DNA from 3 places in the Corynebacterium callunae DSM 20147 genome. Region 2 is predicted to be linked to each of the others. Evidence: riboswitches for the same ligand, from Rfam matches in the RefSeq annotation. Region 2 holds a riboswitch; each other region holds the start of a gene.
The links. Region 2 has a riboswitch for thiamine pyrophosphate ahead of H924_RS08725 (thiamine phosphate synthase). Riboswitches for the same ligand answer to the same signal wherever they lie in the genome.
Positions count from the first base shown of each region.

Region 1: another riboswitch for thiamine pyrophosphate. It lies ahead of H924_RS05110 (ECF transporter S component); the one in region 2 lies ahead of H924_RS08725 (thiamine phosphate synthase).
Region 3: another riboswitch for thiamine pyrophosphate. It lies ahead of thiC (phosphomethylpyrimidine synthase ThiC); the one in region 2 lies ahead of H924_RS08725 (thiamine phosphate synthase).

Region 1 covers NC_020506.1:1,067,073-1,070,394, forward strand. Annotated here, with positions in the region: gene H924_RS05105 (4-hydroxybenzoate 3-monooxygenase) at 1-624, opposite strand, end outside; TPP riboswitch at 902-1,011, shown strand; gene H924_RS05110 (ECF transporter S component) at 1,002-1,610, shown strand; gene H924_RS05115 (ABC transporter ATP-binding protein) at 1,610-2,950, shown strand; gene H924_RS05120 (energy-coupling factor transporter transmembrane component T family protein) at 2,947-3,322, shown strand, end outside.
Region 2 covers NC_020506.1:1,844,044-1,847,365, forward strand. Annotated here, with positions in the region: gene H924_RS08715 (ABC transporter substrate-binding protein) at 178-1,098, shown strand; gene rplS (50S ribosomal protein L19) at 1,260-1,601, opposite strand; TPP riboswitch at 1,824-1,937, shown strand; gene H924_RS08725 (thiamine phosphate synthase) at 1,937-2,614, shown strand; gene thiO (glycine oxidase ThiO) at 2,611-3,322, shown strand, end outside.
Region 3 covers NC_020506.1:1,294,688-1,298,009, reverse strand. Annotated here, with positions in the region: gene malP (maltodextrin phosphorylase MalP) at 1-544, shown strand, start outside; gene H924_RS06105 (hypothetical protein) at 758-1,219, opposite strand; SAM riboswitch class IV at 1,236-1,352, opposite strand; gene H924_RS14125 (Abi family protein) at 1,567-1,917, shown strand; TPP riboswitch at 2,134-2,244, shown strand; gene thiC (phosphomethylpyrimidine synthase ThiC) at 2,243-3,322, shown strand, end outside.

The DNA of each region.
Region 1 (3,322 bases), 780 kb from region 2:
ATAAATGAGCTCTTTTTGGGTCTTGGCAGCTTCCACTAAAATGCCAAACCAGGCATAAGGATATTCGTGGCGGACGCGGACTCCACTGCCCTCGGTAATGATTTTGCGATAAGGCGAGCTGGAGCCGTCGGCGGCAATGACATAATCGGCGCTAATGGTGGTTGAGGAGCCATCAGCCTCGGTGTAAACCACTTTGACCTTGTCATTATCAAAACCTCCAGTGCCTCCAGTGCCTTCAACTGCATCAACTGTGGTGGAAAAGAGAAGCTCGCCGCCATCTTCTAAACGCTTCGCAATAAAGTCTTTGAGATATTCATGCTGTGGGTAAATGGCTACTTTATGGCCGGTGATTTCGGTTAAAGGAATACGGATTCTTTCCCCGTTGATGGAAATATCAATTGCTTCATCATGGTCGGCTTCAGCTTCCATTCGGGCGCCTACACCGGTTTCCCGCATGAGATTCAACGTGCCCTGTTCCAAAATTCCAGCGCGGACCGTTTCTTCGACTTCCTTGCGGGTGCGCTTTTCAAAAACGATGGACTCAATGCCCTGCAAGTGAAGCAGATGTGCCAGCGTAAGTCCCGCAGGTCCGGCGCCGATAATGGCAACGGGGATGTGGTTCATGGGGGAGAGTCCTTTCCTAAAGTGAGTCGGGCTAATTAAATCTGTCCAAGTGACATAGGCCTCAAATTATGGCAAAAGCGATATTGGGGCAAAGTGTTCACTCTGCGAACTTCAGGTATTTTTATGGCGAGTGTTACAAGCAGTGGGAACTCTATTATCCGAATCCGGATAAGGGGGTACCTAGGGGTGTGTTTAAGGGGAGGCTTTAAAGCTGAGAGGATTCAATAGGAATCTTGGATTCTGTCCGACCTATGAGTTAGGGTGATCGAGTACACAATTTTATAGGCACGGGTGCTCGGTGAAATTCCGGGCTGAGATGCAGCACAGCTGTAACCGTTGAACCTGATCCGGATAATGCCGGCGCTAGGGAGGAAAAAATGACTACCACTCGTATGTCCAAAAAGGCTTCACAATGGCGAGTTATTGATATCGTCATCGCGGCAGTGCTCGGTGTAGCCTGCGGCTTGATCTTTGTGGTGTGGAATTCCATTGGCTATGCCTGGACCACCGCTTTTGATGCCCTAACCCCAGGTCTCGGCGGCTTTGCTATCGGAATTTGGCTGCTCGGTGGAGTTTTGGGCGGACTCATTATCCGCAAACCAGGTGCAGCAATCTTTGTTGAAGTCCTCGCAGCCTGCGTTTCCGCAGCACTGGCCTCACAGTGGGGAATTGCCACCATTTACTCCGGCTTGGCCCAGGGAATCGGTGCGGAAATCATCTTCGCCATCTTCTTGTACCGCCGTTTTAACCTCTCAGTAGCAGTGCTTTCCGGTATGGGCGCCGGCCTGGGTGCAATTTTGCTCGAGCTTTTCTTCTACGGCAATGCTGCAAAATCCTTGGCCTTTAACGCAATTTATGGTTCCACCGTTTTGGTCTCCGGAGCGATTTTGGCAGGTGCTCTGGGCTGGTTCCTGGTGCGCGCACTTGCCCGTACCGGCGCCCTAGAGCGCTTTGCCGCTGGTCGCGAATACCGCCAGGAAGTCTAATGACCGTTGCGATCGGCACCCGCGTCATCGCGCGGAACTTCGGATATCGCCATGCCTCTCGCAAAAATCCGGCGCTGCAAAACATCAGCTTTGACATCGCACCCGGCGAGCGCGTCCTGCTCACCGGCGCCTCCGGCTCCGGCAAATCCACCCTGCTCGCCGCGTTGGCCGGCGTTCTCGGGGGAGGCGAGGAGGGTGAGAGCAGCGGTGAGTTGCTTTGCGACGCCTCCTCGGTGGGTTTGGTGCTCCAAGATCCAGACTCCCAGGTGATCGCCTCTCGCATTGGTGATGACGTAGCCTTTGGCTGCGAAAACATGGGAGTACCTCGGGCAGAAATCTGGCCTCGTGTGGAACAAGCCCTTGAAATGGTGGGCCTCAACCTGCCTTTAAGCCATCCCACGAAGTATCTCTCTGGTGGCCAAAAACAACGCCTGGCTCTAGCCGGGGTTATTGCCATGGGCGCGCGCCTTATTTTATTGGATGAACCCACCGCCAACCTTGATCCAGTTGGTCAAAAAGAAGTGGTGGCTGCGGTAAATAAGGTGGTCGCTGAAACCGGTGCCACTTTAATTGTGGTGGAACACCACCATGAACTCTGGCTGGATACGATCGACCGGATCATCAATATCACTGATGGTCAAGATCTCAGCCCAGCTGATTTACCTACCCTTGGCCACCTGCCACCGGCGCGACCTGCAACTTCAACATCTCTGATGCGTGGGGAGAATCTGCTTTGTGCCTGGGGTCCAGCACGCTCATTTTCACTGCCAGTAGCAGCATCCACAGTGATTACCGGCCCTAATGGCGCTGGTAAATCCACCTTGGCATTAACCATCGGGGGCTTGATTGCACCTAAAGCTGGAAAGCTTGAACTGGCAGAGCAATTAAGCCAAGGACTAAAAAAGCCACCGCATCGCTGGAAGTCCGCTGAACTAGCTCAACGCATCGGCACCGTTTTCCAGGATCCTGAACACCAATTTGTCGCCCGTACGGTCCGCGCTGAGCTGGAAGTTGGACCAAAGGTGATGCAGGTTGATACTGCTCAACGGATTGAAGAGCTTCTTGATCGCTTGCGTTTGCGTCACTTGGAAAATGCGAATCCCTATACCTTAAGCGGTGGAGAAAAACGTCGCCTCTCAGTAGCAACGGCGTTGGTGGCAGCGCCACAACTCTTGGTGCTGGATGAACCGACATTTGGACAAGATCCAGAAACCTTTAAAGAATTGGTGTGGATGCTGCGCGAGCTCACTGACAACGGAACCACGATCGTGTCAGTAACCCATGATCCTGATTTCATTGCAGCCTTGGGCGATCATCATATTGAGGTGAGTGCTAAATGAACCTGCTTGCTGGCATTAATCCAGTTACTCGCATCATTGCACTGATGGTGCTCACCACTCCTTTGCTGCTCAGTGTGGATGTGGTCTCTGCAAGTATCGCTTTGGTCGCAACCATTATCCTTGCTCCTCTTGCTGGGGTGAGCTGGAAGATGCTCTTTAAAAGGGGATGGCCACTTTTGGTGATGGCACCTCTGGCTGCAACCTCCATGGCGCTTTATGGCAGGCCTGAAGGTAAGGAATATTTTAGTTTTTTGCTTGCTCATGTCACCGATAATTCGCTCGCCTTGGCCCTGGCCATTGGGGTGCGTGTTTTAGCCATTGGGCTCCCGGTAATTGTCCTCATTGCGCGCATTGATCCCACCGAACTTGGTG
Region 2 (3,322 bases):
TTAAGGGAAACAGGTTTTTAAGGTTTTTTCTTAACAGTTAAATCTAAGTGAATTGATAGAAATTCTACTATATTTTTCCCCAAAACTATATAGCTCTTTTTATGCCCCCTCGATTTCAGAGGTATTTATATAAACTTCAATTGACATTTCGTTTTAGGTAAGGCTAACTTTCTTAATATGCAAAAGAACATTAGCCGTCGCTCCTTCCTGGGTGCGATGATCGGAGCTTCCGCCCTCGTTGTCGCAGCCTGCGCCAATAGCTCGAAAGACTCCACAGCTTCTAGCTCCACCACAGCAACTACCGACACCGAACAGAAACAGCGCGTTGTAGCCCTTAACACGGGGCAATTGGACAACCTGCTCAATCTTGGCATCTTGCCAGTGGGTGTCGCTGCAGCTAAAAATGCAGATCTCATCCCACAGTTCCTCCGAGAGCGTTTTGGCGATAAATTTGACCTTGATTCTATTGCTGATTGTGGATTACGCGCAGAACCTGATGTTGAGGCGATTGCAGCCCTTAACCCCACCCTCATTTGTGCAAACTCTCGCGCCGAGGAAACCGTGCTAGAAAAACTGCGGGCAATTGCGCCTGTAGTCACAGGTGCCGGAGGTGGCGAAAACTGGAAAGAAGATTTGGTCACTATCGCGGCTGCCGTAAATAAAGAAGCGGAAGCAAAAAACCTGCTCGCCGCTTATGAGGCAAAAGCTGCCGAAGTCGCAGCTGCTCAGCCAGCAACTCCCCCAACGGTCTCTTTCCTCCGCACCAACGATGATGCTTTCCAAATGTATGGCCTGGAGTCAATGACTGGAACTGTGGCCGCAGATTGTGGTTATGGACGCCCAGCCGCTCAGCAATTTACCGACAAAGCTGGTCATGACCTTTCTGCCGAACTCCTTGCTGAAGCCGATGCTGACTGGATCTTCTACGGTGTCCAAACTGGAGCCCCAAGCCCGGTAGATACCGCACTATGGCCTTCACTGACAGCCGTGCAAAATAATAAGGCCGTAGAAGTTGATTATGACCCCTGGTTTGTTAATGCTTCTCTCGTTTCTGCCGAGATCATCCTCGAGGGTCTTAGCTCCACTATCAAAGCTTAATTAACTCGCTAAAAAGCCCTTGTACACTTCCGCTGAAATGTACAAGGGCTTTTTAGCGGGCAAATTGCAGGATAAAGATGGGAAAACCCCCTAACTCACACGCTAGGTGAAAGTTAGGGGGCAGGTCAGCGGGGTTTAATTCCGCAACCAAGCGATAATAATTATCGCTTCTCCTTGATGCGGGCAGCCTTACCGCGCAGCTCGCGCAGGTAGTACAGCTTGGCGCGACGAACGTCACCACGACGGATGACCTCGATCTTCTCGATGTTTGGGGAGTGTACTGGGAAGGTACGCTCAACACCGATGCCGAAGGAAACCTTACGGACGGTGAAGGTTTCGCGAACTCCGCCACCCTGGCGACGAATGACAACACCCTTGAAGAGCTGGGTACGGGTGTTGGCACCTTCGATAACCTTGACGTGAACGTCGAGGGTATCGCCGGGACGGAAAGCAGGAACGTCGTCGCGCAAGTATGCGGAATCGACCTTATCCAAAAGGTTCATAAAAAATCCTTTGACTAGTAGGGAAAGAGGACCCTGGCGGCACTTCCCCTTTTGGGGCGCTCGGCCGGTTCGTATCCGTTTCAATTATGCGCCGCTGCTACCTGTCCCCCATTACTGCGGGATACGTAGAGTCAACCTAGGTATTCTTTCACATTTACCCCCGATTGACAAACCCAATGCCATACCCGTTGACAAAATAGCTTCCACCGACTTAACTGGCTGCCACTACCCCACGGGTGCCCAAAGCATTGGGCTGAGATTGTGCACTACTGCTGCGCCGGACCGTCTGAACCTGTCTGGTTAACACCAGCGAAGGAAGTGAGGACTTCATAGTTGTGCCTATTCAAAATTCCCCTACCCCACTTGACCTGCGATGTTATGTGGTCACCGGCAGTGGATCCCCTGAACATATTGTGCGTGTAGCCCAAGAAGCCGCAGCAGGTGGCGCGGGTGTTGTGCAGGTGCGCTCCAAACCTATAACCGCCCGCGAGCTGCTGGAATTGGGTGAAAAGGTGGCAACCGCAGTTGCGCTTGCCAATCCGGACACCAAGACGCTTATCGACGACCGCCTCGACGTTGCAGCTATTTTAATGCGCCGCGGACTCCCCGTTCACGGCATCCACCTTGGTCAAAGCGATATTCCAGTTGCAGCTGCTCGTGAATTGCTTGGAGCTGGTGCCATCATTGGGCTAACCACCGGAACCGCCGACCTAGTACACGCTGCCAATGAATATGCCGAGATTATTGATTACATCGGCGCTGGCCCATTTCGGCCAACTCCCACCAAGCAATCGGGACGGCCACCACTCGGATTTGATGGTTACCGAGAACTAGTTCAGATTTCCAAGCTCCCCATTGTCGCCATTGGCGATGTCCAACCTGCAGATGTCTTCGAGCTAGCTGCTACCGGAATTGCTGGTTGTGCCATGGTACGTGCCTTTATGGAGGCGGAATACCCCCGCAGCATTTCAGAAAGCGTAATCACCCAATTTATTGCAGGATCACAAGCATGAATGATCAGGCAATTGTTATTGGTGGCGGCATCATTGGGCTGAGCACTTGTTTTGAATACCAAGAGGCCGGTTTTCAGGTCACGCTTATTGATCGCGATCCGATCTCCGGAGCCACCCAACATGCTGGCGGCATGTTAGCTCCCATGTCAGAGGTGCAATATCAGCAATCTGAGCTGCAAGGATTAATGAAAGCCTCGGCACGGCTCTACCCAGATCTCATTCGTCGAGTACGTCGCCACACAGATCTGCCCACCGGTTATCGAACCAACGGCACCTTATTGGTCGGAGCAGACCGAGCCGATGCCACCCACTTGGGAAATCTGCTGCGCCATATGGAATTTGAGGATGCCGCAGTAGATCCCCTCACGATTCGAGAAGCTCGTGCCTTGGAACCAGCTCTTTCACCACGCATCTCCAAAGCCCTCAGTATCGAAGGAGATCATCAGCTTGATCCCCGACTTTTTGCTAGAGCCTTATTGGACGCAGTTATCAGCCGGGGCGCTGAGCTGATTCAAGATTCAGTGTTGTCTATTGACGGCCACAACCCCTGCCGGACCTTGACTTTGGCCTCGGGGGTGAGGGTGGCGTCGAAAAGCACTGTTGTTTTAGCGGCGGGCCTGGGGGCCGCCAAGATACCGGGCTGGTTTAGTGCTAAAAATCCGCTGAATCTCAGGCCGGTTTATGGCGATATCATGCGGGTTCGAGTGC
Region 3 (3,322 bases), 550 kb from region 2:
TGTCTCCGAGCAGATTTCCACGGCCGGCAAGGAAGCCAGCGGTACCTCCAACATGAAGTTTATGATGAACGGCGCCCTTACCCTGGGGACCATGGACGGCGCCAACGTGGAGATCGTGGATTCTGTGGGCGAGGAAAACGCCTATATCTTCGGTGCTCGCGTGGAAGAATTGCCAGCCCTGCGCGAAAGCTACAAGCCATATGAGCTCTATGAGACCGTCCCTGGCCTCAAGCGCGCATTGGACGCCCTGGATAACGGCACCCTCAACGACAACAACAGTGGCTTGTTCTATGACCTCAAGCATTCCTTGATCCACGGTTATGGAAAAGACGCCAGCGACACCTACTACGTGCTTGGCGATTTCGCAGACTACCGCGAAACCCGCGACCGCATGGCCGCCGACTACGCCTCCGATCCGCTGGGTTGGGCGCGCATGGCCTGGATCAACATTTGCGAATCCGGCCGCTTCTCCTCCGACCGCACAATCCGCGACTACGCCACCGAGATCTGGAAGCTCGAGCCAACTCCTGCTGTTAAAAAGTAGGTTTTAACCTCTGCTTCTAACAAACGGCTAACCCTTTTGGGTTAGCCGTTTTTTGGGGTTAAGGGGTTTAAAAGAGGGCTTTTCGACGAGTGTTGGTGGGCATTCTTATTTCCCACAATGGCAAGGGGCTTCGTCGAAAAGCGCGCTTCGTGCCCCTGAAAAATAGTTTTCCCGCGCGGGAAGCGCCTGATCAAACCGCGCGGTCATTTCTACCTAATCCTGTTCAGTGCCATATTCCCGCTCAACATACTTGAAAGCCTCTAAAGCCTGTTTAAATCCTTCGTGAAAATCCAGGCCCGGGCTTGTTGGCACTATCCCCAGGGAAATATTGCCATAACAACCATTGCGGTCGTACTTCGGACCAATACTGACCATGTAATGCCCATTTTTGGACTCAAAACGCATGAGGCGTCTGGTTGGACTAGATCCACTCCATTCAGCCAGACCACCATTTTTTACAAACCATTCCATCCGAGCCGGATCATGATTCCAACCGCGAATATGTTCCCCACCAGCATCAAACTCGACGAACTGGCCATCCATACGCAGGTTAGTAACTGGCTCCCATGTCGCCCTTTCGCGCAAAACCTTTACTTGTAGGTAGAAGGGTTCGTGTCCTGGTAAATGATGTCCGCAGCTATTGGGCAATGGAGGCTTAGCAGAAATATTCCCCATGGGAATCTCCTTCAAAAAATCGCTCTTCTCTGCATTCTTTTGAGTACAGAGCCGATCTTCCTTCGGGGGCACCGTGCGCGATGCGCGGTTGCCAGTCAGCCTGCCGAAGGGCTTGCGGCTGATCTTCTTGATCGTGAAATCGACATTAACAGACAGCTTGGTCTAGATGCAAGCCGAATTTATAATGTCCCAATCCTTTTGTGTCGATGGATTCACCGATACCCTAGCCACTCTATTCAGGGCATCAGATACGAGCGCTTGAAGAAAAAACAAGAGCCCCGGTGATGTACCAAAATGGTAGGGATCACTCCGGGGCTTAGGAATCCTAAGCGTAAGACCTTGGCGACGTGACTGGCAACTCCCCTACATCTATCGCAGAGCTCGAACAGTGGTTCTCCATCCCTAGAATGAATACATACCGAAATTCTGAAAATCCCGAAAGTTTTTACATCTGGAATACCCAGTTATCTAAAGCATATTTAGAAGATATACAACATGTAGAAGTGCTTTTAAGAAACAGGGTTGACGCCCAATTACGATCTGCTCGTGGCCCCTTCTGGTTTGAAGATGATAGCTATTTTAGATTTGCTCAACAGTTCAAAAAAGCTCTAACAACCGCCAAAAGAAGAACTAAAACAAACGATTCTCCTGGGAAAATAATCACCGCTCAGCAAGTCACATTTAAACGTCGAAAATAGGAACCTCAATATGTTTGATTCAGCAGTTTTTAATGTCGCCTCTTGGATTGAGAAAGGATTCAAGACCACTCACGGGTGTCTGAGATTCGCAGGCAACGGCCGAGTTAGAACCACTACGTAGGCGTACCTCACCATCACCCCGTCGAAAAGCGCCCTCTCTTAACCCCCGCAAGGGGGTAACTTTTACGCGCACGCGTGCAACGCGCTAGTTTTGACGGCAGTCCCCACGGGCGCCCGAGCACGGGCTGAGATCGCGCTGATTGCTGCGCGAGCACCGTTTGAACCTGTCCGGTTAGCACCGGCGAAGGAAGAGAGGAATGGTGCAATGCCGCCTACCCAAAATGAGATCCACCCGAAACACAGCTACTCCCCCATCCGCAAGGCCGGTCTCGAGGTCCCGGAGACTGAAATCCGCCTTGATGACTCGCCAAGCGGCCCCAACGAACCCTTCCGCATCTACCGCACCCGTGGCCCAGAAACCGACCCCAAGCAGGGACTTCCGCGTCTGCGCGAGTCATGGATCACCGCCCGCGGCGACGTTGCCGCCTATCAGGGGCGCGAGCGTTTGCTTATCGACGACGGTCGCTCGGCAATGCGTCGAGGTCAAGCTTCGGCAGAATGGAAAGGCCAAAAACCAGCTCCTTTGAAGGCGCTACCTGGCAAAAGAGTCACCCAAATGGCCTATGCGCGCGCTGGCGTGATTACTCGTGAAATGGAGTTTGTGGCGCTGCGCGAACACGTTGATGCGGAGTTTGTGCGCTCGGAGGTTGCACGCGGTCGGGCGATTATTCCCAACAACGTCAACCACCCCGAATCTGAACCGATGATTATTGGTCGCAAATTTTTGACCAAAATCAACGCCAATATTGGCAATTCTGCGGTCACTTCTTCAATCGAGGAAGAGGTGTCCAAGCTGCAGTGGGCCACGCGCTGGGGTGCCGATACCGTGATGGATCTATCCACCGGCGATGATATTCACACCACGCGCGAATGGATTATCCGCAACTCCCCCGTTCCTATCGGCACCGTCCCGATCTACCAAGCGCTGGAAAAAGTAGATGGCGTGGCCGCAGACCTTAACTGGGAAGTATTCCGCGATACAGTCATTGAGCAGTGCGAACAAGGCGTGGACTATATGACCATCCACGCCGGCGTCCTGCTGGCTTATATCCCACTGACCACCCGTCGCGTCACCGGCATTGTCTCACGCGGCGGATCCATCATGGCCGGTTGGTGTCTGGCGCACCACCGCGAATCATTCCTCTACGAGCATTTCGACGAGCTGTGCGAAATTTTTGCACAATATGACGTCGCCTTCTCCCTCGGTGATGGCCTACGCCCCGGATCGCTTGCCGATGCCAACGACGCCGCGCAATTCGCCGAGCTGAAAACCATTGGTGAACTC